DNA from 2 places in the Borborobacter xinjiangensis genome. Region 2 is predicted to be linked to the other one. Evidence: riboswitches for the same ligand, from Rfam matches in the RefSeq annotation. Region 2 holds a riboswitch; the other holds the start of a gene.
The links. Region 2 has a riboswitch for cobalamin ahead of ACLKMW_RS01565 (CbtB domain-containing protein). Riboswitches for the same ligand answer to the same signal wherever they lie in the genome.

Region 1: it holds a riboswitch for cobalamin, as region 2 does, so the genes downstream of both, ACLKMW_RS06535 (TonB-dependent receptor domain-containing protein) here and ACLKMW_RS01565 (CbtB domain-containing protein) in region 2, are expected to answer to the same signal.

What each region holds. Positions count from the first base shown of each region.
Region 1 covers NZ_JBLLVA010000003.1:405,367-421,060, reverse strand. Annotated here, with positions in the region: gene ACLKMW_RS06615 (hypothetical protein) at 82-213, opposite strand; gene ACLKMW_RS06610 (DNA recombination protein RmuC) at 458-1,702, opposite strand; gene def (peptide deformylase) at 1,806-2,336, shown strand; gene fmt (methionyl-tRNA formyltransferase) at 2,343-3,278, shown strand; gene ACLKMW_RS06595 (GNAT family N-acetyltransferase) at 3,275-3,775, shown strand; gene truA (tRNA pseudouridine(38-40) synthase TruA) at 3,784-4,536, shown strand; gene ACLKMW_RS06585 (transporter) at 4,521-5,117, opposite strand; gene dapE (succinyl-diaminopimelate desuccinylase) at 5,121-6,314, opposite strand; gene ACLKMW_RS06575 (HAD family hydrolase) at 6,450-7,163, shown strand; gene ACLKMW_RS06570 (DUF805 domain-containing protein) at 7,168-7,539, opposite strand; gene dapD (2,3,4,5-tetrahydropyridine-2,6-dicarboxylate N-succinyltransferase) at 7,575-8,429, opposite strand; gene ACLKMW_RS06560 (LOG family protein) at 8,626-9,465, shown strand; gene ACLKMW_RS06555 (pyrimidine 5'-nucleotidase) at 9,487-10,194, opposite strand; gene ACLKMW_RS06550 (GGDEF domain-containing protein) at 10,345-11,106, shown strand; gene ACLKMW_RS06545 (hypothetical protein) at 11,115-11,360, opposite strand; gene ACLKMW_RS06540 (hypothetical protein) at 11,406-11,624, opposite strand; cobalamin riboswitch at 11,743-11,952, shown strand; gene ACLKMW_RS06535 (TonB-dependent receptor domain-containing protein) at 12,125-14,017, shown strand; gene ACLKMW_RS06530 (ABC transporter substrate-binding protein) at 14,035-14,895, shown strand; gene ACLKMW_RS06525 (FecCD family ABC transporter permease) at 14,892-15,694, shown strand, end outside.
Region 2 covers NZ_JBLLVA010000001.1:323,796-339,489, forward strand. Annotated here, with positions in the region: gene mgtE (magnesium transporter) at 1-651, shown strand, start outside; gene ACLKMW_RS01545 (MerR family transcriptional regulator) at 826-1,212, shown strand; gene ACLKMW_RS01550 (methyltransferase family protein) at 1,302-1,778, opposite strand; gene ACLKMW_RS01555 (heparan-alpha-glucosaminide N-acetyltransferase) at 1,775-2,836, opposite strand; gene ACLKMW_RS01560 (aldo/keto reductase) at 2,923-3,753, shown strand; cobalamin riboswitch at 3,814-4,002, shown strand; gene ACLKMW_RS01565 (CbtB domain-containing protein) at 4,037-4,213, shown strand; gene ACLKMW_RS01570 (CbtA family protein) at 4,229-4,987, shown strand; gene cobU (bifunctional adenosylcobinamide kinase/adenosylcobinamide-phosphate guanylyltransferase) at 4,980-5,492, shown strand; gene cobO (cob(I)yrinic acid a,c-diamide adenosyltransferase) at 5,494-6,108, shown strand; gene cbiB (adenosylcobinamide-phosphate synthase CbiB) at 6,120-7,088, opposite strand; gene cobD (threonine-phosphate decarboxylase CobD) at 7,087-8,148, shown strand; gene ACLKMW_RS01595 (tyrosine phosphatase family protein) at 8,145-8,654, shown strand; gene ACLKMW_RS01600 (creatininase family protein) at 8,664-9,464, opposite strand; gene ACLKMW_RS01605 (GcvT family protein) at 9,528-11,987, opposite strand; gene ACLKMW_RS01610 (GcvT family protein) at 11,984-14,434, opposite strand; gene ACLKMW_RS01615 (helix-turn-helix domain-containing protein) at 14,509-15,111, opposite strand; gene ACLKMW_RS01620 (nitroreductase) at 15,272-15,694, shown strand, end outside.

The DNA.
Region 1 (15,694 bases), on a different contig from region 2:
GGCTGCGTTCCGAACAACGCGCGATGAGTGTTTGAAGATACGTTCCGGCAAGGACCGGAACGTATCCGTTTCATGTTGGGCCTATTTGCTCTTGTCCTTCAGCCTTATCGCTTGAACCGCCGGCGCCTTGAGTGCCGGCTCGGCTGCCGGCTTCTTGGCGTCCTTCTTCGGCTTTCGCGGTTCCTTGTTACTGCGCAACTGTCCCTTGGCCATGGCGTGCTCCCTTGCTGCCGACGCATGTTTCCTAAGCCGACATCGGCTTTGAAAGACCACGCGCAAACTCAAATCGGCAGAGCGTCCCTTGCTTGCCCAAAGCACATATCGCGCTTCGGGCAGAGGGAGTGAACCAACAGATCGTGACAAGAGCAAGAGCCGAAAGCGGAGGCGGTTAACGCTCCTCACGCTTCCCCTGTAGTCGTGCGGTGATCAAATGTTCAGGGATGGTGGAGCGCTGGCTTCAATGCTCCCGCTCTTCCACCACCCGCAGCCGCAACTGGCCGGTCTTGGACTCGGCCGCGCGCCCGGCGGGAAGGGTGGCAGTGCCCGATGCCGGCTCGTCGGGACGGCTCGTGCCGAATTCCAGCGATTCGATCTTGGCGCCGCGCTTGGTCACCTTGGTCGACGAGACCAGAATGTCATCGATATCCTTGGACGCCTGGCCGAAATGCGTTTGCAGTTTGCGCACCCGCTCGTCGAGGCGCGAAACGTCCTCCATCAATCGGATCACCTCGCCCTGGATCAAATGCGCCTGTTCGCGCATGCGCGCATCCTTCAGGATCGCCTGGATGACCTGGATCGAGAGCATCAGCAGCGAGGGCGAGACGATGACCACGCGGGCACGGTGAGCGCGGTGTACGAGTTGCTCGAAATTCTCGTGGATCTCGCTGAACACCGATTCGGAGGGCACGAACATGAAGGCCGTGTCCTGCGTTTCGCCGTTGATCAGGTATTTCTCGGAAATGTCCCTGATGTGGATTTCGACGTCGCGGCGAAAGGCCTGAGCCGCAAGCTTCTGCGCATCGGGTCCTTCGGCGGCGCGAATCGCATTCCAGGCCTCCAACGGAAACTTGGCATCAATGACCAGCGAGGGAGAGTCGTTCGGCATCTTCACCAGGCAATCCGGCCTGTTGCCATTGGAGAGCGTCGCCTGGAAGGCATATGAGCCGTGCGGCAGGCCGTCGGCGACGATTGCTTCCATGCGCGACTGGCCGAAAGCGCCGCGCGTCTGCTTGTTGGAGAGGATCGCCTGCAATTGCACCACCTGGCCGGCGAGCGACTGGATGTTGCCTTGCGCGGTGTCGATGACGGCAAGCCGCTCCTGAAGTTTGGCAAGGCTCTCATGCGTCGATTTCGTCTGCTCGGTCATGGTCTGGCCGAGCCTGCCGGTCATCGCGTCGAGGCGCTGGCCGATCGATTGGGTGAGTTCGGCCTGCCGCGATCCGAAGACCTCGGCGATGGCGCCCATTCGACCCTGCATTTCCGCCTGCGACTGAAGGATCGAGGCCATGCGGGCCTCTGCGTCCCGCGCATGTTCGGCCGCCTCGATCGCTGCGACCGCCCGCGCCTTGGAGGAGCGCCATAGCGCGACGATGAGCACGACGAACACCGCCAGCACCAATGCGGCGCCGAGGGCGAGCAACTGGCCGAATGTGAGGGTTGAGGCGCCAAGGCGCAGGACCGGTTCGGAAAGCGGATCGTTCATTGCCGCACAATACGTGATTCGGGCGCCAAGGACAGATCAAAACAGGAACATCGACAGAGCCAAGATGGTTGACGGGTTTTAAGGGAAGTCTTAGGTGAAGCGAATGACCATCAAGCCGCTCATTATTCTTCCCGATCCCTTGTTGCGCCAGGTGTCCAAGCCGCTGGAGCGCGTCGACGAGCCGTTGCGCAAGCTGGCCGACGACATGCTGGAGACGATGTACGATGCGCCGGGCATAGGCCTGGCCGCTATTCAGGTTGGCGAGCCGCTGCGCATGCTGGTCATCGACATCGCCAAGGAAGGCGAGGAGCGGGCGCCGCAGGTCTTCATCAATCCGGAGATCGTGCACAGCTCCGACGAGCGGTCCGTCTACGAGGAGGGCTGTCTCTCCATTCCAGACTATTATGCGGAGGTGGAGCGGCCGGCCTCGGTGCGCGTCCGGTTCCTCGATCGCGAGGGCAAGGAACAGGAAATCACCGCCGACGGCGTAATGGCAACCTGCCTGCAGCATGAGATCGACCACCTCAACGGCGTGCTTTTCATCGATCATATATCCAGGCTGAAGCGCGACATGGTGGTCAAGAAATTCAAGAAACTCGCCAGAGACCGCCAGCCGAGCCGATTGGTCGGGTAGGGGCGGATGCCCCTTCGCATCATTTTCATGGGGACGCCGGAATTTTCCGTGCCGACGCTTCGCGCCCTGGCCGAAGCCGGGCACGAGATTGCCTGCGTTTACACGCAGCCGCCGCGCCCCGCCGGCCGGCGGGGGCTGGAACTGACGCCGTCGCCGGTACAGCGCGAGGCAGAGCGGCTGGGCATCGAGGTGCGTTCACCGGTCTCGTTGAAAGGTTCGGCCGAGCAGGAGGCATTCAGGCGCCTTGAGGCCGATGTCGCTGTGGTCGTCGCCTATGGCCTGCTGCTGCCGAGGCCGATCCTCGAAGGTACGCGGTTCGGCTGCTACAACGGCCATGCCTCGCTGCTGCCGCGCTGGCGCGGCGCGGCTCCCATCCAGCGCGCCATCATGGCCGGCGACGAGGAAACCGGCATGATGGTGATGAAGATGGACGAGGGACTGGATACCGGGCCGGTGGCAATGACCGCCCGCGTCAGCATCGAGCCTGACATGACCGCCGGCGAATTGCATGACCGCCTGATGAAGACTGGCGCGGAACTGATGGTCACGGCGATGGGAAGGCTGGAAAGCGGCGATCTGCCGCTTGTTGCGCAAGCAGCGGAAGGCGTCGTCTATGCGAGGAAGATCGACAAGGCCGAAACGCGCATCGACTGGTCGCGGCCGGCGCGCGAGGTTCACAACCACATTCGTGGCCTGTCGCCATTCCCCGGCGTCTGGTGCGAAATGACATCGGCGGGCAAACCCGAGCGGCTCAAACTGCTGCGTTCGACACGCGCGGATGGCAGGGGTTTGCCTGGCGAAATCCTGGACGATCGTCTGACCGTCGCTTGCGGCGAGGGCGCGATCAGATTGCTGGAAGTGCAGCGGGCGGGCGGCAAGCCGGTTGGCACGGATGAATTCCTGCGCGGCGCAAAACTTGGCAAAGGCATGAAGCTCGCATGAACGGCGTGACAATCAGGCAGGCAGAGGCTTCCGATCGGGCGGGCATCCGCCGTGTCGAGGAGCGGGCCTTCGGGCAGGTCTTCGAAGCCGACTTGGTCGAGCAGTTGGTAGCCGATGGCGACACGGTTCTGGAACTGGTGGCGGAGCGTGACGGGAGCATCGTCGGCCATGTGCTGTTTTCCCGGCTGGGGATCGAGGCAGGCGACGCAAGATTTGAAGCCGTGGCGCTGGCGCCGCTGGCGGTCGATCCTGATTTTCATAGTCAGGGCATAGGCAGCGCGCTGGTCGAAACCGCCCATGCGCGGCTGAAGGCTGACGGAGAAAGGCTTTCGGTGGTGCTCGGCGATCCAGCCTATTACGGCCGTTTCGGCTACGCCCACGCGCAGGCGGCGGGCTTTGAAAGCGACTATCAAGGCGAGGCGCTGCAGGCGCTGGCCTGGGGCGAAGCACCGACGACCGGCCTGCTGGTCTATGCCCGCGCCTTCCTGGCGCTCTGAGCCGGGCAATGCCGCGCTACCGCCTCGACATCGAATATGACGGAACCGTTTATGCCGGTTGGCAGCGGCAGGATGGGCCGGCGACGATTCAGGGCGTGATCGAGCGGGCGATCAGGGATTTCTGCGGCGAAGAGGTGACGTTGCGCGGGGCAGGGCGCACCGATGCCGGCGTGCACGCAACGGGCCAGGTCGCGCATGTGGATCTCCTGAAGACCTGGCGCGATGACACGGTTCGCGATGCGCTCAACGCACATCTGCAAATGGCCGGGGAGGCGGTGGCGATCCTTGCCGCCCGCGCCGTGGCGGACGATTTCGATGCGAGGTTCTCGGCCATCGGCCGGCGCTATCTTTACCGTATCCTCAATCGCCGCGCGCCTGCCGCGCTGGAGAGAAACCGGGTGTGGGTGGTGCAGAAGAAGCTCGACGCGGATGCCATGGATGAGGCGGCGCAGCTTCTGCTTGGCCGGCATGATTTCTCGACCTTCCGCTCCGGCCAATGCCAGGCGTCCAGCCCCGTCAGAACGCTCGACCGTTTCGATGTTCGGCGGGTCGGTGATGAGATCGAAATCCACGCCGCCGCGCGATCCTTCCTGCACAATCAGGTGCGCTCGATGGTCGGCACCATCAAGCGTGTCGGCGAGGGCGCCTGGAGGCCGAGCGACGTGAAGGCCGCGCTGGAAGCCAGGAACCGTGCGGCTTGCGGCTCCGTCGCGCCCGCTTGCGGACTCTACCTGACGGGAGTCGACTACGCGGGAATGTAGATGCCGAATGCTGCTTGCAGCACCAGGAGCACGACGACCGACGCAATGAACATGCCGGCGAAGACTGCGGTGCCCATTGCCGGTCCGCGATCGATCACTGCATTAGTCAGCCGCCAGGTCAGGGCCATGGAAAGTGCAAACAGCGCCAGCGACAGCACGATGACCAAGTCCGACCCTGACGAGGTGACCATCCGCAAAAGCGCGGCCGGCAACATCACCCATGACAGGATTGCCGACGCCCAGTTGGTGGCCACGACATAGTGGACGAAACGGTCGCGCAGGCCGGCAAGCGGGGCGGCGAAAGCGAGCGCGACCAGCGGCAATATCCAAGAGCCGAGATCGATGAGGGCGAGGCGCAGGAGATAGGAGAAGCGGCTCGCCGAAGCGGCCGGATCCGCACCGAGTTCGTTGGCGGTTCCCACCCAGCCGACGATCAGCGCCGGCAGCGCCACCACGATGGCGAAGAAGGAGTTCCAGAAGCCATCGGCGGAAAGATCGAGCATGGCGATGCCGTCGCGCCGGCCGGTCATCAGCCGCCATGCGCCGACCAGATATCTCTGGATGTCCTCGGAAGGTGGCATATGTCAGCCCTGTTCGAACCAGTCCTCGATGAACCGTGTGTAGATATTGGTCAGCATTTCCAGATCGTCGAGCGCGACCCGCTCGTCGACCATATGCATGGTCTTGCCGACCAGGCCGAATTCGACCACCGGGCAGTAGTCCTTGATGAAGCGCGCGTCCGAGGTACCGCCGGAAGTCGACAGCGCCGGTTGCCTGCCGGTAACCGCCTTCACCGATGCGCTCAACGTCTCGATCAGCTTGTCGTCGCGGGTGAGGAATACATGGCTCGGCCGGTCGCGCCAGGTGACCTCGAATTCGACCGGTTCCTTGCGCCCTTTGCGGTATTTCCGCCGGCCGCTGGCGATATCCAGCCGATTGTGGACTTCAGCCTGGATGGTTTCCGCAGTCCATGTATCGTTGAAGCGTATGTTGAAGGCTGCGGTCGCCTTTGCGGCGATGACATTGGTTGCCGCATTGCCGACATCGATCGAGGTGATTTCAAGATTGCTCGGCTGAAAGTTTTCCGTTCCGTCGTCGAAAGCCGGGCTCATCAGCGCGTCGAGCAGCGTCATCAGCCCTCGCACCGGGTTGTCGGCAAGGTGGGGATAGGCGACGTGGCCCTGCCGGCCGTGGACGGTGACGAGGCCGGAAATGGAGCCACGCCGTCCGATCTTGATCATGTCGCCGAGCAGGTCCGGATTGGTCGGCTCGCCGACGATTGCCGCATCCCAGGCTTCGCCGCGGCCGACCGCCCAATCGAGCAGCTTGACGGTGCCATTGATCGCCGGTCCTTCCTCGTCACCGGTGATCAGCAGCGACACCGAGCCTTTCGGCTTGCCGCGTGATTCGATATGGCGGGCAAGCGCGGCGACGAAACAGGCGATGCCGCCCTTCATGTCGACGGCGCCGCGGCCGTACATTTCCCCATCATGGACGGCGGCGGAAAACGGCGCTTGGCTCCATGCCGTCTCATCGCCGACCGGCACGACATCGGTGTGGCCGGCAAACATCAGATGCGGGCCATTGCCGGACAGGCGTGCGTAGAGATTCTCGATGTCGGGGGTGCCGTTTTCCGAAAAAACGGGGCGTTCGACGGCAAAGCCGAGCGGCGCAAGCATTGCTTCGAGCGCCGTCAGCGCGCCACCTTCGGCGGGAGTCACCGATGGACAGCGGATCAGGGCGGCGAGGTTTTCGGCAGGGTCTTTAGGCAAGCTCATGCAAACGCAGATACTTCAAACCGCCAGCGCTGTCACGGCGCATAAGCCATTGGCATTTGGTCCATCAACGCGGATTGGAACGACTGTCTGTTGGCAATAGACTGCCGTTCTCTCCGTTCATGACAGGACTGGAAAATGCCTTCCCGAAGCTTGCCGCTCTCCACCATCGGCTTCGACGCCGACGACACACTTTGGCAGAACGAGCAGTTCTTCCGCGTGACGGAAACGCATTTTGCTTCGTTGCTAGCCGAATATGCCGAGGGCAGCGACATTCACGCCCGCCTGCTTGAAGCGGAAAAGCGCAACCTGGCGGTCTATGGCTTCGGCATCAAAGGTTTCACCCTGTCGATGATCGAAACCGCGTTGGAGCTGAGCGGAGGCCGGGTACCGGCGCGCGTGATCGGCGAAATTCTCGCAGCCGGACGCGACATGCTCTCGCATCCGGTCGAAACGCTGCCGAACGTGCGCGAGACGCTGGAGGAACTGGCGGGAGCCTATCGACTGATCCTGATCACCAAGGGCGACCTGTTCGATCAGGAGCGCAAGCTGGCGCAGTCAGGGCTCGGCGAATTGTTCGATGCGGTCGAGATCGTCAGCGACAAGAACGCCGCCACCTATGAGCGCATCTTCGCCCGTCACGGCGACGGGCCGCACCGGGCGATGATGGTCGGCAATTCGCTGAAATCGGACATCGTTCCGGCCATCGAGGCCGGAAGCTGGGGCGTCTATGTTCCGCACGATCTCACCTGGGTCCTCGAACATGTCGAGGAACCGGCCGAGGCGCCGCGCTTCCGGCGCCTGGCGCATATAGCCGAGCTGGCCGATCTGATCGATGAATTGGAACGCTGACCGCCTATTTCGCCGCGTTGGTCTGCCTTGCGTACCGATTGGGTCCGGGCTCGCCCGGAAAGACGCAGAGCGCCAGGAAGGCGATGAACGAAACAATCGGAATGAAGAGCGAAACCGCGATGATGCCGGGCTTTCCCATGTCGTGCAGGCGCTTCACGCTGGATGAGATATGCACCCAGAGGAAGATGGCGAATGTTACGCCGAACACCACCGACCAGGTCTGCGCGGCCGGACTTTCCTCCGGCACGCGCATGAACTGGTAGAGCGGAAACGACACGACCGCCAGCATGAATAGAAACGTCAGTATGTACACCGCCCGGTTGATGCGACCGGCGAAGCTGAAGAAGAGCCAGAGAAACTGGTTTTTGTCAGGCAATTTCGTGCGTTTCCTGTCATGCGACGCGGGGTCGATCAGTCCCGCAGAAGCTCGTTGATCGACGTCTTGGAACGGGTCTGCGCGTCGACGCGCTTGACGATCACGGCGCAGTAGAGGCTGGGGCCGGGCTCACCATTGGGGAGCGGCTTGCCGGTCAATGAGCCTGCGACGACGACCGAATTGGCCGGCACCTCGCCATAGGTGATCTCGCCGGTGGCGCGGTCGACGATCTTGGTCGACTTGCCGATGAAGACGCCCATGCCGAGCACCGAGCCTTCGCGTACGATGCAGCCCTCCACCACCTCGGAGCGAGCGCCGATGAAGCAATTGTCCTCGATGATGGTCGGGCCGGCCTGCATCGGTTCCAGAACGCCGCCGATACCGACGCCGCCGGACAGATGCACGTTCTTGCCGATCTGGGCGCAGGAGCCGACCGAGGCCCAGGTGTCGACCATGGTTCCGGAATCGACATAGGCGCCGAGATTGACGAAGGACGGCATCAGAACCGCATTCGGCGCGATGTAGGCCGAGCGGCGCACCACGCAGGAGGGCACGGCGCGAAAGCCGGCCTTCTCGAAATCGACCGCACTCCAGCCGGCGAACTTCGACGGCACCTTGTCCCACCAGATCGAATCGCCCGGCCCGCCCTTGACGACTTCCATCGGATTGAGCCGGAAGGAGAGCAGAACGGCCTTCTTCAGCCATTGGTTGACCTTCCACACACCATCGGGCTGGCGCTCGGCTACGCGGGCGACGCCGCGGTCGAGCAGGCTCAGCGCGGTCTCGATGGCTTCGCGCCTTTCTCCGCGCGTATCGGTGGTGATGGTCTCGCGCTCCTCGAACGCCTTCTCTATGGTCGCTTCAAGATTCGCAAGGTCGGCTTTGGGCATGAAGTTTCTCCGCTACACGTGCTGTTAAGGGGCGTCTTTTAGGGTCGGGACCTAACAATATGGTCGACTGGCGTTGGGCTGTCGGCTGTTCCAAGATCGCGCGGACCCTATGTCAGGGCATAGAAGCGGTCAATCACGCCAGTGTCCCGGGACGGTGCTGGGGTGTGGAATTTTTGACGGGGGTTTTGAGAACGACATGAATCCGATGGAAAAGGAGGGGTGGACACCGCTACCCCACTCCGACGAGGACCTGGAACGGGTAAAGAGCGTCCCCGACACCCCACAGACGCGTGCCGCCACATACAGGCTTGCCTGGAACGACTCGGACTTCATGACAAGGCGCGAGTTGCGGGCGGTCAGGCTTCAACTGGAGTTGCTGAAACCTGAAATGGTGCTGGCCGAACGCGGCATTCGTTCGACCGTAATTCTGTTCGGCGGGGCGCGCATACCTGAACCGGGCGGCGAGGCCTGGGCCGCCAAGGACGAGACGCAGCGCAAGAACCTTGAGAAAAACAGCAAATATTACGACGAGGCGCGCAAATTCGCGCAACTCTGCTCACGCCATTCCGCCACCTCGCGCTATCGCGAATATGTGGTGGTTACGGGCGGCGGGCCGGGCGTCATGGAGGCGGGAAATCGCGGTGCGGCCGATGTCGGCGCGCCGTCGATCGGCCTCAACATCGTTCTGCCGCATGAGCAGGCGCCGAACGCCTATGTGACGCCGGAACTCTGCTTCAATTTCCACTACTTCGCCATCAGGAAGATGCATTTCGTCATGCGCGCCAAGGCGGTGGCGGTGTTTCCCGGCGGCTTCGGCACGATGGACGAGTTCTTCGAAACCCTGACGCTGATCCAGACCGGCCGCATGGAGCGGGTTCCTATCGTTCTTTTCGGCAAGGCGTTCTGGGAGCGGGCGATCGATCTCGATTTCCTGGCCGAGCAGGGCACCATCACGCCAGGCGATCAGGACATCATCGAGTTCGTCGATACCGCCGACGAAGCCTGGAAGATCATCCGCGAATTCTACCAGTTCTGACGCGGAAGCCCTCCGGGTCCGTCACGCGGCGCTTGGCGTTATCGTGCCGAGAAACGTCGCCAGATCGTCGGTGACGAAGTCCACGGCATCGTCATAGGACGGGTCGCGTTCCCAGATTTCGGAAAATGTCGGCTCGAAGTTCTTGGGTACGATCAGAACCGTCTGCATGCCGAGCGCCTTGGGAACGATCAGGTTGCGCGCCAGATCCTCGAACATCACCGCATTGGGGCCGGCGATGCGGTGGAGCGCGATGAACTTGTCGTAGGTCTCCGGCGCCGGCTTCGGCGTCAGGCCCGCCGCGACGATGTCGAAGATGTCGTCGAAATGATCGAGAATTCCGAGTTGGCGCGCGGTGCGCTCGGCATGGCCCCGGTCCCCGTTGGTGAAGATGAACTTGCGCCCCGGCAGCGCCTTTATCGCCTCGCCGAGCGCGGGATCGGGGACCAGCCACGAATAGTCGATGTTGTGGACTTTATTGAGAAAGTCGTCGGGATCGATATTGTGGCGCTGCATCAGCCCGCTCAGCGTCGTCCCGTATTCCAGGTAGAGCTCTTTCTGCAGCTTGCGCGCCTCATCGCGCGGCAATTGCAGAAGCTCCGACACATAGGCGGTCATCTTCACATCGATCTGCGAAAACAGATTGGTGTGATGCGGATAGAGCGTGTTGTCGAGGTCGAACACCCAATCGGTGACATGGGCGAATCGGGCGGATTTCGGAGACTGGGTCATGACAGTCCTTATGACACGACTGACGCATCGATGGCCATGAGCGCTTTGCCACGCTCGGGCCCGAAGCCGGAAAAGATCAAATCTTATGCATGCCTGAAAGGAGACCTTTAACGCTTTGCTGTCATGGGCTTTCGAAATCGGAAGCTGTCGATGAAAAGCATATTTGTAAGGTCCGGGCTGGTGGCGTTCGGGGCGGTTGCCGGGTCCCTACTGCTGGTGATCACCATCGTTCCCGCGCTCGGAGGGGTGGTTGACGGCAATGCGTGGCTGATGTGCATTATTTGCCCTCTCGCGACCGCTTGGCCGGCCAGCGCCTTCACCTTCTGGCAGAGCGATCGGCTGAAGCAGGCCCATCGCGACCTTGCCCGGGTCCATGCGCAGCTTGCCGCCGCCCATAGGCGCTTGGCCGAAAAGGCGCAGCGTGATGACATGACCGGCATGCTCAATCGCGAGGCTTTCTTTGCCGCGCTGGATGGTTCGCGGCGCAAGGCGGACCGTGGCGCGCTGCTGATCATCGATGCCGATCATTTCAAGCGAATCAACGATAATTTCGGTCACCTAACGGGAGACGACGCCTTGCAGAAGATCGCGGCGGCGATTTCGCGCGGCGTGCGCTCCAGCGACATACTGGGACGCATTGGCGGCGAGGAATTCGGCGCAATCCTCGTAGGTGCCTCGGACGAGGAGGCCGCAAGCGTTGCCGAGCGTATCCGCAGCGAAGTCGAGCAGATTCATTTCGCGCCGGTGGATGACGCGGTCGTTCGCCTCACCGTCAGCATCGGCGGAACGCATTGTCCACCCGATGGGACAGTGCCCGAACTGATGCGCGCGGCCGATGCCCGTCTTTACGAGGCCAAGCGACGCGGGCGCAACCTGGTGATCATAGGCGAGGTGATGGTGAGGGCCGCGTAAGAAGGACCCTAGGTCACCACGGCGGTAATTGAGGCCGCAACCAGGAAACCGGCGAGCACGAGCAGCACGCCATAGATCTTCGGCTTGCCGAACAGCACGGCGAATGCCGATATCCACACGACGATGGCGGCGGCGAGCGCGAACAGGAAACCCGGCTTGTCGCTCCACATGATACCGATTGCCATGAGGCCGCCGATTATCAGCGCCCCGAAGACAAGCATTATCGAGAGCGCGAACTTCTCCACCGAATCCATTGGTCGTCCTCTGATCGTCATGTTTGGGTAGCGTGCCGGGCGCCGCTAATCAACACGCCTGATGCGACCCTTGTCGAGCTTGAAAATTCCGTTCTGTCCGCCCTGCCGTTCGAAATCGCTCTGCAACTCGTCCCAGGTGCCGAGATATTTCCCGCAATCCTCGCAGGAAATGAAGGTTTCCGGCCTCACGGTCGATGGAATGCGCAAACGAATGGTGTGGCAGTAGGGGCATTCGAGACGATGATCGAGGAATTGCTCGGGCATTTTGTCTCCCTCCGGACATGAACGCCCGCACCTGACCCTAACACGATATTCGAACCCGTCGAATCACTACTGTGGTGATGAAGCCGAAAGCGCAATTGACGCTTCGTCTTTCCGCGGCTAGCTTCCCGCCCGGAACTGGTTTCGCCTTCGGGCGGATGAAAAGGGAATGCGGTGACGCCGTGATATCGGCCATTCCGCAACTGCCCCCGCAACTGTAGCCGTTGAGCCTTCTTCCAAAAAGCCACTGAGAGCGCATGGCGCGACCGGGAAGGCGGAAGAAACGCAATGACACGGAAGTCAGGAGACCTGCCTTTCCAGTCACCCATGCCCGAACACGAGGGGTGTTCCGGCGCGGTCGTCCGTGGCGGTGACATTTGAAAAAGTGTTGCCGCGCGCCCGGATGGCTGATGGGTTCTTGCCCTGACAAATCCTTCCGGTCCGCGGTTCTGATTGTGCCTGTGAAGCAGATTATCGCTTTGCCGGCCGGAACGGAGGGCTGAATGTCTACGACTATTTTCCGCGCGGGCTTTTCCGCATTTGCCGCAATCGGCGCTGTCCTGGCTTTTCAAGGCGCGGCTGGCGCGCAGGACGCAGACGGCGTCATCAAGCTCGAGCAGATCACGGTTACAACGCCGCTGCGGCGCGAATCGACGCTGGCCAGGAGCACATCGTCGGTGACTGTCATCGACGAAAAGGAGATCGAGCAATCGGGCGCGCTCGACCTGCCGACGCTGCTGAAATCCTACCCGGGTGTTTCCATCCGAACCAATGGCGGGCTCGGATCGGAGTCCAGCATTTCGCTGCGCGGAACGACTTCAACGCAGACATTGGTGCTTGTAAACGGTGTGCGGGCAAGCTCGGCGACGATCGGCACGACAGCCATCGCCAGCATCCCCCTGAGCTCGATCGAACGTATCGAGATCGCCAAGGGCGGGCATTCAGCCCAGTATGGCGCCGACGCTATTGGCGGCATCGTCAACATCATCACCAAGCAGGGCGGCACCTGCGCCAATGGCAACGCGATGTGCACGACGGTGAGCACGGGCGTGATGCATCCCTGGGGTGGTTATGTTTCCGGCAATGTCAGTGGCCAGACCGAGGACGGCACCAACTACGCCTTCGGCGGCAGTCTCCTGGGAACGCGCGGCTACGAGTTCACGCTGCCGTCCAGTTTCTCGCATGAGAAGGACGACGATGGGTTTCTCACCGGATCTGGCAATTTCTCACTGTCCAAGGATTTCGATTGGGGTCGCATCTATACCGATGGACTCTATGCGCGCGGGCGCAACCAGTATGATCGGCCATTTCCCGATCCCAACGAATCCGACACCGATACATTTGCCGGCAGGCTTGGCGGTCGCCTTGATCATTCCGATAGCTGGTCTTCCACCGTCGAACTGACTTCGGCAGTGGACAAGTCCTCGAACTTCCGTGGTGATATTGCCGGCGACGACTTCGATACACTCCGCTACGGCATATTTGCATCGACGCAAAAGTCACTGGAGCTTGACAACAGCCGGCACGTCTTTAGCGGCGGTGTCGAGGCATACCGCGAAACGATCTCTGGCAGCTCGGTTTTCGGTCTTCCCTACGATGCCACGGCGCGAGATCTTGCGGCGGTGTTCGGCCAGCATTCGCTCGAATACGAGGCGCTGACGATCGATTCGGGAATTCGCTACGATCACAACGAACAGTTTGGCGGCGCGACGACCTACAATATCGGCGCCAGCTATGAATTCGTGCCGGGTCTGGTGGCGCGCTCCTCGTTCGCCACCGGCTTTCGGGCACCGACCTTCAACGAGCTCTATTATCCGTTCATGGGAAATCCCGACCTCAGGCCGGAAAAATCGCGCTCCTATGAAGTGGGCCTGAACTGGCGGCCGACAGATTCGACCAGCCTCGATCTGGCGCTTTACCGGACCAGCATAAGGGACCAGATCAACTGGAGCGAGGTGTTTCCGGGCACTTGGCTACCGTCGAATATCGAGAACGTCATGATTACGGGCTTCGAAGCCGCTCTCGAGCATCGCTTCGACAATCGCTGGCGCGGCAGGGCCTCGGTCGATATTCGCGAGCCGAAAAATCGCGACAGCGGCCTGGATATTCCCTACCAGAACCGCTTCAAGGCATCCGCCGAGCTTTCGTTCAAGGCGACCGACAAGCTCGATCTGACGGCCGGGCTGCTATATGTAAGCAGCCGCTTTGCGGACGAGGACAATACGATCAAGCTGCCAGCCTATACGACCGTCGATGTCCTGGCATCCTATGCCTTCGATGAGCAGTCCGAGCTGAAGTTTGCGGTCGAGAATGTCTTTGACGAGCAGTATTCGACATCGAACGGCTACCGCTCGCCCGGACGTACGTTCAATCTGAGTTTCTCGCGAACCTTCTAGCGATTGCCGACGCCACTATGCGTTTCATTGAACGATCCGGAACAAGCCTTCTCCTCGCGGCGCTGGCCGGCCTGTTTCTGGCAGCGTCTGCCATGGCGGAGCCCGCGCCGCGCCGTGTCGTATCGTTGAATGTCTGCACCGATCAGTTGGCGATGCTGATTGCCGGCGAGGGGCAACTTCATTCCGTGTCGTTTCTCGCCCGCGATTCGGGCACCTCGGCAATGGCGGCTGAGGCGCAGCGCTACGTGATCAATCACAGTCAGGCCGAAGAAATCTTCCTGATGCAGCCCGACCTGGTTCTTGCCGGAACATTTTCGTCGCGGCCGACGATCGATCTCTTGCGGAGGCTCGGATTTCGCGTCGAGGAATTCGCGCCGGCAAGATCCTTTGAGGATGTGCGCGAGAATTTGACCCGCGTCGGCAGGCTGCTGCATCGCGAGATAAGAGCCGCCGAGCTGGTGGCGGACCTGGACGGTGGGCTTGCCGGACTGCGGGACGCCAAGGTTCCTCCGCGCACTATCGCGCTTTACGAGGCCAACAGCTATACGTCCGGCACCGGCACGCTGACGGATGCCATTTTTCGCGCCGCCGGGCTCACCAATATCGCCGAGAAACTCGGCGTCGCGGGAACGGTAAGGCTGCCGATGGAACTGCTGATAATGGCCGATCCCGACCTGATCGCCGCAAGCAACCGGGACTATGGCGCGCCGGCGCTGGCGCAGGAAAATTTTACGCATCCCGCCTATCTGGCGCTTGGCGCGCAAGAGCGGACCGTCAATGTGCCGGTACCCAATATGATCTGCGGCGGACCTTTTACGCTTGAGGCGGCGCGCATCCTTCAGGAGGCGGCGTCGATGCCGATCGGCAACGTCAAATGAGGGACCGTTCGCTCTATAGGCTGGTCGCCTCGGTGCTTGGTTTAGCCACAGTGGCGCTTTTCATCCTGTCGCTGACGGTGGGGCCGGCCGGCATCGCCTTTGGCGACAGCATTGCCGCACTTTTCTCCGCCAAACGCGACGGAATCGCCCTGATCATGCAGGAGATTCGCCTGCCGCGCGCCATCCTCGGTCTGATGATCGGCGCCACGCTCGGCCTTTCAGGCGCGGTGCTGCAAGGCTATCTGCGCAACCCACTGGCCGAGCCTGGCCTGCTCGGCATCAGCGCGTCGGCTTCGCTCGGCGCCGTGCTTGCAATCTATACCGGCCTCTCGGCCGCCTTCCCGCTCGGTCTGCCGCTTGCGGCCCTGGCTGGAGCGGTGGTCGCTGTCCTCGTCGTCCAGGCGATGGCGGGCATACGCGGCGGGGCGCTGACGATCATCCTTGCCGGGGTCGCGGTCACCAGCTTTGCCGGCGCCATGACCTCGCTGGCGCTCAACCTGTCGCCTAATCCATTCGCGGCGCTCGAAATCATGTTCTGGATGCTCGGCTCGTTGACCGACCGTTCGATGATCCATGTCTGGCTGGCTGGTCCTTTCATGCTGGTCGGCTGCCTCATGCTTGCGGGGCTCGGCCGCTCTCTCGATGCGCTGACGCTCGGCTCGGACGCTGCCGCAAGCATGGGAGTGGAGATGCGCCGGGTGCAGTTTCTGGCGGTTTTCGGCACCGCCGCCTCAGTCGGCGCGGCGACGGCTGTTGCCGGCGCGATCGGCTTTGTCGGGCTTGTCGTTCCGCATATCCT
Region 2 (15,694 bases):
GTCGACGAGAACGAGCGATTGGTGGGCGTGCTCACCATCGACGATGTCGTCGACGTGATCCAGCAGGAGGCGGAGGAGGACCTTCTGCGCATGGGCGGCGTCGGCGACGAGGAACTCTCCGACAGCGTGCTTTCAGCCTCGCGCTCGCGCGTGCCGTGGCTGCTGGTCAATCTGGTAACCGCGTTCATCGCGGCGTCTGTCATCGGCTTGTTCGAGGGAACGATCGAGAAGATCGTGGCTTTGGCGGTGCTGATGCCGATCGTGGCAGGCATGGGCGGCAATGCGGCCTCGCAAACCATGACGGTGACCGTGCGGGCGTTGGCGACGCGCGACCTGGACATTTATAATGCCGGCCGCATCATCCGCCGTGAAATGGGCGTTGGCCTGCTCAACGGGCTGATCTTCGCCTGCCTCATCGGCATTGTCGCCGCCGGCTGGTTTCAGGACCCCACTTTGGGCGGCATCATCGCAGCCGCCATGGTCATAAACATGTTCGTGGCTGCCCTCGGCGGCATATTGATACCGCTTCTGCTGGACAGGCTCGGGGCGGATCCGGCCGTCGCTTCGGCGGTTTTCGTAACGGCGGTGACAGATGTTGTCGGCTTCTTCGCGTTTCTGGGGCTCGCCACATGGTGGTTCGGCGCACTTTGATGCTGATAGTCGCTGTCTGTAATTGACTTTTACGTAAATGCCGGCAAAATCCTGTGTTTGTCGCTGCGCGTCCGCGAGGCGAGCAAGACGACTCACTTGAACGAGCATCGAACTAACCGACCGGTTCCCGTCGGGGACCGATGCGCCATATCGGGATTTGTCCACGGAGCGAGAATGCGGGAATACTATTCGATTACCGAACTGACCCGCGAGTTCGATATCTCGACGCGGACCCTGCGCTTCTATGAAGACGAGGGTCTCATCCAGCCGGTGCGGCGTGGCCGCACGCGCCTCTTCCGGCCGAGCGATCGGCATCTGGTGCGGCAAATCATGCGCGGCAAGCGACTCGGCTTCTCGATCAGCGAGATTCGCGAAATCATCCAGATGTATAAGGAACCGCCTGGTGAAGTCGGGCAGCTTAACCTGATGATCAAGCGTATCGAGGAGAAGCGCGAGGACTTGCGTCAGAAGCGCCGCGACCTGGAAGAGACGCTTGCCGAACTGGACCGTGCCGAGGAATCCTGCGTCGAGCGGCTGGTCGAGCTTGGCGTGACTACTTAAGGATAGCCTTCCGGAAGGCGGGACCAACTCCAATCGGCCGGCCTCACCGCCGGGTCGGTTTTCGAATTTCCGGCGTCATGACTATGCGGTTACAGCCAGCGGCGCACCTTTTTGGCATAGTCGCGGTATTTCTTGCCGAAATGGGTTTCCAGATATTTCTCCTCGCCCTCGATGGCGAGCTTTTTGGTTGCGGCGCTGGCGAGGAAGGCCAGGATCAGAAACCAGATGTTGCCGGCAAGCAGGCCGATGCCGGCCATAACCAGCGTATTGGCAAGATAGATGGGATTGCGGGTGAGCCCGAAGGCGCCAGTCGTTACCAGGTGCGTGGCGGGCTGGTCAGGCCGCACCGTCGTTCCGGCGCGGCGCATGGAGCTGATGGCGGAAACGTAAAGGCCTATGGCCGCGAGAATGACGAGGCCGCCGGCGGCAAACAGAATGTCGGAGAGTGGTCGCGAAATCCAGGGCAACGGCAAGAGCAGGCCGAGCCCGACGCTGATGGCGATAGCCGTCAGATAAAGAATCGGCGGCCACGGAATTCGGCTTTGGCTCGTCTCAATGTCAGTCACTGCACTCCTCCTTGCAGAGCGGGACCAGGGAGATCGCCTAAAAGCTTGTTGTCCGCTTTCTCCTCCGACTGGAAGCCGATTGCGTCGTCGGTTCGCGTCGTGCAGAGCCCCGCGCTGGTTTCGATCCTGGCGCGCAGTTCGGGCGTTTCGTCCCCCTTGAAAAGCTTGTCGAGCCCCGCGTCCTTCTCCAGTTCCTCCAGCATGCAAACACAATAGCGCGTGCAGAACTCGGTGTCGCGGCTCTGTTCGCAGGTGGCCTCACAGGAATTGCGAAACCGCACCTCGGGCGTCGGCACATCGGCGGGAAAGACCTGGGATGCCAGCCACACGCTGGCAATCAGCACCGGTTGGTGGATCAGATAGACCGCGAGGCTGTGGCGCCCGGCGAAGATCAGCGGGCGCGACCAGCCGCCGAATTTCACCTCCGCCAAACGTGCGGCGAGGCCGGCGTATGAGGTGAGCTTTGCCAGCGCAATGCCGGCGAGCACTGCGGCGAACCATGGAAACAGCGGAACGTAGTCGTTCGAGCGCGGATTGCTCGACGACAGGCCGACCCACCACCAGGCGGGATGGTCGAAGAAGGCGTTTCGCAGGAAATGGGGCGCGGCAATCACCAACGCCGCGATGCCGAGGGTAAGAGCTGCCGGGAGGCGCAGGAACAGAAGCCCGAGCAGGCTCGCCAGCGCGATCTGATGCAGTATGCCGAAAAAGATGAAGCCGCCCGGCACCGCGAGGCGGGTAACGATTGATATGGCAAGGGCCGCTCCCGCCACCATCGCGAACCGTCGACAGAAAGCTTTCCATCGAATCCCGTTGCTATGGGCGAGAAACAGGCTGACGCCGACAAGGAAGAGGAAGCTGGTGGCGATGCAACGCGCAAAGAATTTCCAACCGCCTGCGGCGGTCGTGCCTGGATCGGAATAGCCGAAAAACTCCAGGTCCCAGGCAAAGTGATAAATCGCCATGGCCAGCAACGCGGCACCGCGCGCGACATCGAGCGCTGCGATGCGGCCGATCCTGGTCTTGGGCTGATCGGATGATTGGGTTTGCGAATCCATACGGGTGCGTGCTGTTGCGATTGGTCGAGCGTCGTGCAACCGTTAGCATGGATGATGAGGTCGAAAGTATGAAATCGGAGCCGGCCATGCACAGCGTCGCTGCCAATGGCGCGATGATCCCCTCACTTGGCGTTGGCACATGGACGCTGAAGGGCGAGCTTTGCACCGAAATCGTATCGCACGCGCTGTCGGTCGGGTACCGCCATATCGACACGGCGAGCATTTACCGAAACGAAGCCGATGTGGGCGCGGGTCTGCGCGCGTCCGGCATTCCCCGCGACGATGTGTTCGTGACGACCAAGGTCTGGTGGACGGACATCAGGGCGGGCGACCTCGAGCGCTCGGCCGAAACCAGCCTGAAGCGGTTGGGACTCGATCGGGTCGATCTCCTGATGATTCACTGGCCGAATCCGCAAATTCCGCTGGAAGGATCGATCAGGGCGCTGAATGCCGTCAAACGCTCAGGACTCGCCCGCCATATCGGCGTGTCCAATTTTCCGACGGCTCTGCTTGCGCAGGCGCTTTCCCTTTCGGACGCGCCGCTCGTAGCCAATCAGGTCGAATATCACCCCTATCTCGACCAATCCAAGATTTTGAGCGCATGCCGGGGGGCCGGCATGGCCATGGTGTCCTATTGTCCGCTCTATCGCGGCGGTGGCCTGTTCGAGGAACAGGCCATTGGCTCCGCGGCCAGCCGCCACGGTAAAAGCCCGGGCCAGGTCGTGCTGCGCTGGCACATTCAGCAGCAGGGTGTGGTGGCGATCCCGCGCACGACAAAGAGGGAGCGCCTTGAGGAAAACATGGCGATATTCGACTTCGCTCTCTCGGAGAACGAAATGAGCGCCATCTCCGCTCTTTCGCGCCAAGGCAGCCGTATTTGCAACGACAGCTTTGCGCCCGAATGGGACGCCGCTTAACCGGCGGATTCAGGCTCGTAGATGCCGGAATAGGGTTTGCCGACCGACGGCTTTGTCCGTATAGTTCCGGGCGTCGTCGGTTCCGAAAGGAATCAATAGGGAATGCGGCACGGGCAGAAATGCCCAAAACCGCAGCTGCCCCCGCAACTGTGCGCGGCTAGCTCTCTCCAATGCCACTGGGGTTCTCGGGAAGGCGGGGAAGGGCGGTGATCCGCGAGCCAGGAGACCTGCCGGCGACATGACATATCTCAATGCCCTCGGGTGGAGGGTGAAAGGACATGAAATGAACGCGACGTCTTCGTCTCTCGCCACAACAGGTTTTGCTTCGCGCGCCATGCAGCTTGCGCTTGCCGGCCTGCTCGGCGTCTTCGTTATCGGCTTCGTCGGCTTTTCGCATATGGAAGCGGTCCATAATGCCGGCCACGACTATCGCCACTCGATGGCGTTTCCCTGCCACTAACGAAAGATCGCTCCCATGACATTGTTTCGTAACGTCGTGTTCATCGCGGCGCTCGCCGGCCTATTGTCCGGACTGATCATGACGGCCATGCAGGCCTATGCCACCGTTCCCCTGATTCTGAAGGCCGAAACTTTCGAAAATGCCGGCGGTGGGCATGACCATGGCGCCGTTTCGCCTGAGGCAGCGGAAGCTGGGCATTCGCATGATGCGGCCACACCCGCTCATGAGCATGACGGGGAGGGCTGGGCTCCGGCCGACGGCTTCGAGCGCTTTGCCTTCACCGCGCTTGCCAATATCGTCACCGGCATCGGCTTTGCCCTGGTTCTGGTTGCGGCTTCGGAACTGACGGGCGGCATCGCCAACTGGCGTCGGGGGATTTTCTGGGGCTTTGCCGGTTTTGCCGTGTTCACACTGGCGCCGGGTCTCGGCCTGCCACCGGAATTGCCGGCCATGCCTGCGGCCGATCTTGCGGCCCGCCAGGCCTGGTGGATCGGCACGGTCGCCGCCACGGCCGCCGGCCTGTGGCTGATCGCCTTCCGGTCATCGATGGTGCTGTCGCTTATCGGCGTGGCGTTGATGATCGCGCCGCATATCATCGGCGCGCCGCAGCCCGACAGCCATGAATCGCCGGTTCCCGTCGATCTGCACCACCAGTTCGTCGTCGCCGTGACGGTGACCAACCTGATCTTCTGGGTGGTGCTGGGGGCTGCGGTCGGGGTTTTCCGCGCTCGCTTCTCAGGCGCGGCCGCCAATTGGCGCGACAGTTTTGCCTGAGGCCAAGCTGACCTTCCTGCTTGGCGGCGCCCGCTCCGGCAAGAGCGCGCAAGCCGAGCGGCTGGTTGCCGCCTATCCCGCGCCGTGGATCTACATAGCCACGGCGCAGAGCCTTGACGATGAGATGGCCGAGCGTATCGCCATGCATCGGGCGCAGCGCGCGGAGGGCTGGATCACCATCGACGCACCGCTCGATCTTGTGGGTGCGATCGGTGACGTGCCGGATGGCCGCCCGCTGCTGGTGGATTGCCTGACTCTGTGGCTCACCAACCATCTGCTTGCCGGGCACGATCTCGAGCAAGAATGCGAGCGGCTGGAAAGCGCGCTGGCGGCACCTCGGGGGCCTTGGTTCGTCGTCGCCAATGAAGTCGGCCTCGGGATCGTTCCGGACAATGCTCTGGCGCGCAAATTCCGCGACGCCGCCGGCCGCCTCAACCAGCGGGTTGCGGCGCGCGCAAACTCCGTATCGTTCATGGTGGCGGGGCTGCCGCTTCAGGTGAAATGACATGAAGAATATCGACGAAAAGGAAGCCGAGCGCCACAAGGCCAAGATGGTCAAGCGCAAGGCGGTTCAGGATGCGGAAGTTGCCGGCAAGACGGTCGAGAAGGGTTTGCTGATCGTCAATACCGGTCCTGGCAAGGGCAAATCGACGGCGGCTTTCGGCCTCGCGCTGCGCATGCTCGGCCATGGCCGGCGCGTCGGTGTCGTCCAGTTCATAAAGGGCGCCTGGCACACCGGCGAAAAGGATGCCTTCGCCGCCTTCGGCGACAAGCTCGTATGGCACACGATGGGCGAGGGCTTTACCTGGGAAACCCAGGACATCGAGCGCGATGTCGCTGCTGCAGCGGCGGCGTGGGGCAAGGCCGTCGAACTGATGACCGATCCGACGATCAGCCTCGTTGTGCTCGACGAATTGAACATCGCGCTGCGCTACGATTATCTCGACCTGGACAAGGTTGTCTCGACCTTGCGGGGCCGCCGCGAGGGGCTGCATGTCGTGGTCACCGGCCGAAATGCCAAGCAATCATTGATCGATGCGGCGGACCTCGTCACCGAAATGGGAGCCGTGAAGCACCATTTCTCGGCGGGCGTGAAGGCGCAGCAGGGAATAGAGTTCTAGCCGGGGTTCTTTCAGCCGAATATCGCGCCTGCGCCCGCAGCTATGCCGAACAGTGCGATCAACAGCATGTCGGCTGTCCAGTAGAGCCGAAGTGCCTGCCGGATGTCGGCGGCATTCGCCTCGCGCTTTCCGTCGCCCATCGTGGCGTCGTCCACGGTGACGCCGCCATAGATGCGGGGGCCGGCAAGGGAGAGGCCGAGGGCTCCGGCCATCGCGGCTTCCGGCCAACCGGCGTTGGGGGAGCGATGTTTCCGGGCATCGCGCCGGATCGCGCGCCAGGCCCCCGCAGGGTTTGCGCCCGGCAAGATGATGGCGGCGACAACCAGAAGCACCGCCGTCAGCCGCGAAGCCGGCAGGTTGACGAGATCGTCGAAGCGCGCCGCAGCCCAGCCGAACGCCTCATGGCGCGGGGTGCGGTGGCCGATCATGCTGTCGGCGGTGTTGGCGGCCTTGTAGGCGAGCCCGGCGGTCAGCCCACCGGCGCCGAGCCAGAATGCCGGCGCAACGATGCCGTCGGAGAAGTTTTCGGCCAGGCTTTCGATCGCCGCGCGCGAGACGCCTGCCTCGTCAAGCTGGTCGGGATCACGACCGACGATCTGCGATACCGCCTGTCTGCCGCCCGGCAATCCGCCGCTCTCCAGCGCGTCGGCGACGGCTTTGACATGACTGGCAAGGCTGCGCTGGGCAAGCAGGCTGCTGGCAAGGATGGCGGTTGCGACTATGCCGAGCGGTAACGATGCAAGGATCGTTTCTAGGAAAAATCCAATGCTTGCCGGCACGGCAACCAGCGCGACCAGCGCCGCCACGCCCGAAATGCGGCGCCAATTGTCGGTATGGGTGGCGCGATTTAGGTGGTGGTCGAGGAAAGAGATGAACTTGCCGATCCAGATCACCGGATGGCCGATTGCGCGCACGAGCCGATCCGGATAACCGAGACCCAGTTCCGCAAGAAGCGACAAGAAGGCGAGCAGAACGAACATGGCGCTTGAGAACAGGAGTTGGATGGCAGCGGTGAGCGATCACGGCGGCAGTCTTGCCCGGGCAGCCGCGCTGTTTCCTCACGCGCCGCTACCCTGGATCGATCTTTCGACCGGGATCAATCCGCACTCTTATCCGCTTTTCGATCTGCCGGCCACCGCGTTGCGACGGCTCCCGGAAGCAGCGCGCGTGCGCGAACTGACAGGCGTTGCGGCGCTCGCCTATGGCGCGCCTTCGGCGGAACATGTGACTGCCGCCCCCGGTACGCAGATTCTTCTGCCCCGCGTCGCCTCGCTGGTGAAGCCGGGCCGGGCTTTTGTGCTCGGGCCGACCTATGCCGAGCATGCGCGCGCTGCGGCAATCGCCGGACACGCGGTGGCGGAGGTCGATAATTTCGAAGCACTTTACGCGGCCGATCTGGCGATAGTCGTCAATCCGAACAATCCCGACGGGCGGATCATTGGCCGCGAAAAGCTTCTCGATCTGGCGCGTGTGCTGAAAGGCAAGGGCGGTTTGCTGGCCGTCGACGAGGCGTTCATGGATGTCGGCCCGATGGACGAGCGTCTCGATGGGGATATTGCGGACGGCGGCATCGTCGTGCTGCGCTCCTTCGGAAAATTCTACGGGCTTGCCGGACTGCGCCTTGGTTTTGCCGTTGCGGCGGTCTCGATCACGCAAAAACTGGAGGCCGAACTCGGGCCATGGGCGGTGGCGGGGCCGGCGCTGGAATATGGCATCAAGGCGCTTGGCGATACCGAATGGCGAGACGCAATGCGAAGCCGGCTCGCGGGGGAGGCCGCACGGCTCGATGAACTGCTTGGCCGTTTCGGCATCCCGGTTGTCGGCGGCACCAGCCTGTTCCGCTTCATTGTCTCGAATGATGCCGCGAGCCTGTTTGCAGAACTTGGCAGCCGGGGCATACTGCTGCGAAAATTCGCTTGGAATTCTTCAGCGCTTCGAATCGGCCTGCCGGCGGCGGAAAGCGAATGGCAGCGCCTTGAAATCGCTCTGTCGACCTGGGCAGCCATGCGTGGCGCGAACCACAAGGAGACCTCATCGTGATTTATGTCTGTCCGCTGTCCAAACTGGACGAGACGGTGGTTCGCGTCGGGGCACGGCAACTCGTTTCCCTGCTGAACGCCGGCACGCCGATGACGCGGCCATCGGCAATTTTGGAGCACGACCATCTCCTCATGGCCATGCACGATATCGCCGAGCCGCAGGAGGGCATGACCTCGCCCGGTGAGGAGCACGTGCGCCACTTGCTGAAGTTTGCGGCGCGTTGGGATCGAACGCGCCCCCTGGTGATCAATTGCTATGCCGGCATCAGCCGCTCGACGGCCAGCGCCTATATCATCGCATCGGCGCTTTCGCCGAAGCGGGACGAGGCGGAACTGGCCACCACTTTGAGGCAGATGTCGCCATCGGCGACGCCCAATCCGCTCCTCGTCGCGATGGCGGACCGGGTTCTCGGGCGCGGCGGACGCATGGTAGAGGCAATCAAGGCTATCGGACGCGGTGCCGAAGCTTTCGAAGGAACGCCGTTTGCACTGAAGATCGATCTTTAATCAGGCGGCTCAGGTCAGCCAGTCGGCAGGCTTTGCCTTGCGCACGTCCTTGAGCAGACGCACGAACCCCTCTGCCATATGCGCGGCTGTCAGCCGGCCTTTCTCGGCTGTTGCGGCGGCGGCGTTGCCGACGACGCCATTCGGGTTGAGGTCGGTGGCGATCCAGGCGAAGGCGTGGGGGCTTTGATGCCGCAGCAGATCGAATTCACGCTCGGCTTTGGTCACGTTCGAGGCGAAATCCTCGGCCTTGCCCATATCGACGAGGTCAGGCCTGAAGTGCAGCATCAATGAGGTTTCCACATCGCCGCCATGGATGCCGCGGCGCAGTTCAAGCTCGCTGAACAGCCCATCCGGCCGGCCGAATCTCTCCCAGCTTGTCTTGACCGCGAGCATATTGAACCGCACCCGCAGGTTTCGCGTGATGATGCCGATGATCTCCTCATTGCCGCCATGCGAATTGACGACGACCAGCTTTTTCACGCCGGCTCGCGCAATGGACGCGCCGAGTTCCGTCCAGGCCTCGATCAGCGTCGCGGGCGGCAGAGTGAGCGTTCCGGGCGCATAGAGATGCTCGTCGGATTTCCCGACTGCCTGGACCGGGAGGATCCGTATATCGAGATTGGCGGGTAATCGCGCGATGACCTCGTCCAACATGCCGTGCATGATGGCCGTGTCGGTGGAAACCGGCAGATGCGGACCATGCTGCTCGATGGCGGCCACCGGGAGCACGGCAATCGTCGCCTCCGGATCGATCGTCGAAAACTCCGTCGTCTTGAAGTCGCCCCACCAGACCCGTCTTGCTTCGGCCATGTCAAAATCCGGATTTGCCCGTTCGGTCCGACATTTAGCGGTTTCTGGCCGATGGGGCGAGGGCTAGATTCGCACCCTTTCGGATTTCGGGTCATACATGGGCTTCAGCGAGGCCTCCGCCTTGAACCGCTCGCCCGCAATCTCAATCTCGTAGGACGAAGAAAGCATGTCCGCCTCGCTTTCGCCTTTTGCAGGGACGTAGCCAAGGCCGACCGCGCCGCCGAGATGGTGGCCGTAATTGCCCGAGGTGATCGTGCCGACGATTTTGCCGTCGCGAACGATCGCCTCATTGTGGAACAGCAGCGGCTCGGGATCGGTCAGCCGAAACTGCACGAGCCGGCGTGACAGGCCGGCCTCCTTCTTGCGCAGCACCGCATCGCGGCCGATGAAGTCGCCTTTTCCGGTCTTCACAGAAAAACCGAGCCCGGCTTCGAGCACGTGATCCTCGTCGGTGATGTCGTGGCCGAAATGACGGTAGGCTTTTTCGATGCGGCAGGAATCCAGCGTGTGCAGGCCGCAGAGCTTCAGCCCGAGCTCCGCGCCCGCCTCCTCGATCGCTTCGAACACATGCGCTGCCTGATCGGTGGATACGTAAATTTCCCAGCCGAGTTCGCCGACATAGGTGACGCGGTGGGCGCGGGCCAGCCCAAACCCGATCTCGACTTCCTGAAACGTTCCGAATGGGTTGTTTTCGTTCGAAAAATCGTTCGGACTCACGCGTTGAATCAAGTCGCGCGATTTCGGTCCCATCAGACAGAGTACCGATTCGGCGGCGGTAACATCGGTGATGACCACGAATTCGTCGACAAGGTGCTTTCTCAACCATGCCAGATCGCGCTGCAGGGTTGCTCCCGGCACAACGGCCAGGAAGGCCGTTTCCGACAGGCGGGAGATGGTAAGATCGCTCTCGATGCCGCCGCGATTGTTCAGCATCTGCGTATAGACGATCCTGCCCGGCGCGACATCGAGATCATTGGCGCAGAGGCGTTGCAGGAAGCTCAGTGCATCGCGGCCCTCGATCCTGATCTTGCCGAAAGAGGTCATGTCGAACAGGCCGACATGGTTGCGGACCGCGAGGTGCTCGTCGCGATTGTTGCCGAACCAGTTCTGTCGCTTCCATGAATAGCGATATTCGCGTTCCTGGTCTGGCCGTGCGAACCAATTGGCGCGTTCCCAGCCGGCGACTTCGCCGAAAACGGCGCCGCGTGCCTTCAGATGCTCGTGGATCGGCGAGCGGCGCACGCCGCGCGAGGTGGCCATCTGGCGATAGGGAAAATGGTCAGCGTAGAGCAGGCCGAGCGTTTCGGACACGCGCTCCTTCAAATAGCTGCGGTTCTTCTGGAACGGTTGGGCGCGGCGAATATCCACCTCCCACAGGTCGAAGGGCGCTTCGCCGTCGTTGATCCATTGCGCCAGCGCCATGCCGGCGCCGCCGGAGGAGACGATGCCGATGGAATTATAGCCTGCGGCGACCCAGTAGCCCTTCAGTTCAGGAGCTTCGCCGAGATAGTAGCGATCGTCGGGCGTGAAGCTTTCCGGTCCGTTGAAGAAGGTGTGAATGCCGGCGGTAGCCAGCATCGGCATGCGATTTACGCCCATTTCCAGGATCGGTTCGAAATGGGCGAAATCCTCCGGCAACTGGTCGAAGCAGAAGTCCTCGCGGATGCCCTCCATGCCCCACGGCTTGGCCTTGGGTTCGAAGGCACCGAGCATCATCTTGCCGGCATCTTCCTTGTAGTATGCGCATTCATCCGGCACGCGCAGAACCGGCAGGCGCGACAGGCCGGGAATGGCTTCCGTGACGAGATAGAAATGCTCGCAGGCGTGCAGCGGCACAGTTACGCCCGACATGGCGCCGAACTCGCGCGCCCACATGCCTGCGCAATTGATGACGATGTCGGTCTCGATCGTGCCCTGGTCCCCGCCTTGCGTCCAGGAAACGCCGGTAACACGGCCGTCCTTGCGCTGGACGCCGGTAACTTTGACGCCCTCGATGATTTTTGCGCCGCGCTGGCGTGCGCCCTTGGCCAGCGCCATGGCGATGTTGGCCGGATCGCATTGGCCATCCAGCGGAAGGTGTACCGCGCCGACGACGTCCGACACATTGAGATGCGGATACATCTCCTTGACTTCGCTCGGGGAAATTTCACGGACATCGACATCGAAGGCCCGCGCCACCGTCGCCTGCCGGTAGATTTCGTGCTTGCGTTCCTCGGTCAGCGCCACGGTGATCGAGCCGACCTGGCGCATGCCGGTGGCGACGCCGGTTTCTTCCTCGAGCTTTACGTAAAGATCGGCGGAATATTTGGCGAGCCGCGTCATGTTCTGCGAGCCGCGCAACTGGCCGATCAGCCCGGCGGCATGCCAGGTGGTGCCGCAGGTAAGCTGCTTGCGTTCCAAAAGCACGATGTCGGTCCAGCCGAGCTTGGCCAGATGATAGGCCACCGAACAGCCCGAGACGCCGCCACCTACGATGACGGCGCGGGCCTTGGAGGGAATGGAATTTGCGGCCGGGTTGCTCATGCCCTCAGCCTTTCATTCTGCGGGTCCCAGAGCGGCTTGTCTTCCTGCACCACCGCCGGGAAAGCCTCGCCGAAAATCTCGACTTCGACTTCGGTCCCCGGAACGGCGAGATCGGCGCGCAACATGCCGAGCGCGATCGACTTGTTCACCCGGTAGCCCCAGCCGCCGGATGTCGTCTCGCCGACGATCTTCCCGTCATGACGGATCGTCGACATATAAGGCGCGTCGCAGTCCCCAGCTTCGACCACCAGCGTCACAAACCGTTTGGTCGCGCCCTGCTGCTTTTCGCGTTCAAGTGCGGCTTTGCCTTTAAAGTCTGGCTTTTCCCATTTGACAAAGCGCTCAAGCCCGCCTTGCAGCACCGTGTAGTCGGTGGAAAGGTCCTGCTTCCAGGCGCGGTAGCCTTTCTCCAGCCTCAGGCTATCGAGAGCGAACATGCCGAACGGCCTCAGGCCGTGCTTCTGGCCGGCCTGCCAGACAGCGTCGAAGATGGTCGCCGTATCGTCCACCTTGGTGTGGATTTCCCAGCCAAGCTCGCCAGCGAAAGACACGCGAACGAGCTGGCACCAGCGCCCGGCGATCTGCACCGATTGGTGCGACAGCCAGGGTTGCGACAGGTCGGCATCCGTGACTTCGGCCAGAATGGCGCGCGAATTCGGGCCGGAAAGGATCTGGCACGAAAATGCCTCGGTCATGTTTTTCAACGCGATTTGAGTCTGTTGCGGCAAATGCTTCTGAAGCCACTCGAAATCATGCCACTCGGCGGCGGCCGCGGTGATCAGGAAGAAGAAATCCTCATCCAGCGCCATGATCGACATTTCGGTGACGATGCGGCCTTGGTCGTCGGCGAAATAAGCCAGACCGATCCGTCCCGGTTTTGGCACGGTGCCTGTAATCATAGACGACAGCCAGTCGCGCGCGCCGGGACCTTGCAGCCGGAAGCGCGAGAAGCCCGGAAGGTCGAGAATGCCGACGGCGTCGCGCACCGCCACGCATTCCTCGCGAATGCGCTGTTCCCAGGGCCCGGTTCGGGTGAAGGTCTGTGTGGAAGATTCCCAGGTGTCGTCCCCAGGCGCCGCATACCAGGTGGCGCGCTCCCAGCCATTATAGGCATCGAACTGCGCGCCAAGCGCCGCGATACGGTCATGGATCGGCGAGAGCTTGCGGTTGCGGCCGGCCGGCCAGGCGTGGTGGGGGAAATGGATCGCATATTCGTTGCCGTAGACTTCCATGCCCTTGGCAACACAATAGTCGTGATCCGACGCGAAGCTTGTGAACCGGCGCGGATCGCAGGACCACATGTCCCATTCGGTTCGGCCCTCCGTCACCCATTCGGCCAGGACCTTGCCGGCGCCGCCGGCCTGGGCGATACCGAAGGTGAAGACGCAGGCCTCGAAGGCGTTGGGCACTCCGGGCATCGGGCCGATCAGCGGATTGCCGTCCGGCGCGTAGGGGATGGGGCCGTTGATGATTTTCGAGAGGCCGGCCGTGCCGAGAATCGGCACCCGGGCGACCGCATCGTTCAAATACCATTCGAGCCGCTCCAGATCGTCGGGGTAGAGCTGGAAAGAAAAATCCTCCGGCATGGGGTCGTCGGGCGTGGCCCAGTGGGCGCGGCAGTTCCTTTCATAGGGGCCGAGGTTCATGCCGTTCTTTTCCTGGCGCAGATACCAGGAAGTATCGACGTCACGCAGCAGCGGCAGCTTCCTGCCGTTCTCCCTGGACCAGGCGGCAAGCTCGGGAATTTCCTCAAAGAGAATATATTGATGGCTCATCACCATCATCGGCACCTCGCGGCCGAACAGGCGGCCGACTTCCTGTGCGCGATAGCCGGCGGCGTTGACGACATATTCGCAGCGGATTTCGCCGTGCGGTGTCGTCAGAACCCACTCGCCATTTTCGCGGCGGGCGGCAGTCACCGGGCAGAAGCGGACTATTTTGGCGCCGAGGTCGCGCGCGCCCTTGGCCAGCGCCTGGGTGAGCTGCGCCGGATCGGTGTCGCCGTCGCTCGGATCGTATAGTGCTCCTTGCAGGTCGTGCGTGTCGATGAAGGGATAGCGGCCGGCGATGTCATCGACGCCGACCACGTCGATTTCCATGCCCTGATAGCGACCCATGCCCTTGACCCGCTGGAATTCGCGCATGCGCTCCTTGCTATGGGCAAGCCGCAGCGACCCGGTGACGTGATAATTCATCGGGTAGTCGACCTCCTTCGCCAATCGGCGATAGAGTTCAGTCGAGTAGCGCTGGACATTCATCAGCGACCACGACGATGAGAAGGTCGGCACGTTGCCGGCGGCATGCCAGGTGGAGCCGGAGGTCAGCTCGTTCTTCTCAAGAAGCACGCAATCGGTCCAGCCGGCCTTGGCCAGATGGTAGAGGGAGGAAACACCTACCGCACCGCCGCCGATGACCACCACGCGCGCTGTGGATGGAATTGCCGTCATTCGTTCCTCCTCACTGTTCGTTGCCGAGCTATCGGCTTCCGGAAACCGCTCTCCGTTCCAGCCGGTCGTACCGCTCAATAGACGGGCGGCGAGACCACCCAGATCACCACCGCAGGCTCGGCGCCCGGATTTTTCCAGCGAAACCGCTTGCCGCCGAAGCGGAAGCTGTCACCCTCGGTCAGCCGATGCCAATTTCCGTCAATCTCGATGTCGAAGCGGCCGGAAACCACGTAGCCTGCCTCCTCGGTCGGGCGCATCGCCGGGGACTTCAACTCCGCGCCGGGCGCGAATTCGGAACGCAGCATCTCGAAGCTGCCGCCGAGGTCCGGTGAAAGAAGCTCCTCGATAAGTCCGGATTCGCTTGTCCCGAGCAGGCGACGGCGACCCGCGCGCACGACAACGCCACGTTCGGTCTCGTCTGGCACCTCATGGCCGAAGAACAGGCTGACCGGCACACCGAACACGTCGGCAAGCGCTCGCAAGTCGCCGATGGACGGCCGGGAGAGTCCGCGCTCGACCTGGCTCATCCAGCCGACCGAGCGCCCCAGCCGCAGCGCAATCTCCGATAGTGTCAATCCGCGCGACTTGCGCAGCGCCCGCACGTCGCGGGCCAGCAGCATGTCAGCGCTGACGGGCTGGCTTTCGGCGGAACTCTGGCGAAGAAGGGAAGCGGGCATGAAAATTCTTTCTGGAATTTCATCGTGTGCCCAGTGCGTGAAAAAATCAAGCTTCATTTCATGCAGCTCAGGTATAGCTTGCGACATGCGGCTGGCTGGTGCAAATGCTGCACTGCGGCGAATGGCTTCTGGTTTGCAGCCGCATCGGAAAGGAACTTCCATGCTGTCACGAGGAACCGTGGCCACTTCTGGCGACATCAGCGAGACTGCCGACGAGGCCATTCTCTCTCGCCGTTCGGTGCGGGCGTTTCTGCCGACGCCGGTGGATGAGAGGACAATCCGGGACATACTGCAGGTAGCGGCGCGCGCGCCGTCCGGCACCAACATGCAGCCCTGGAAAGTCTACGTCACAACCGGTGAAACCAAGCAGCGAATTGCCGACGCGATTCTCAATTCCGGCATTCGCGCCGAGAAAGCCGTCTGGGACGAATACAAATATTATCCGGATCAGTTCTTCGAACCGTATCTGCAACGGCGTCGGGAGAACGGCTTCGGCCTCTACAGCGTGCTCGGCATCGGACGTCGCGAGGTCGAGCGCATGCGTGCGCAGCACGACCGCAACTTCATCTTCTTCGATGCACCG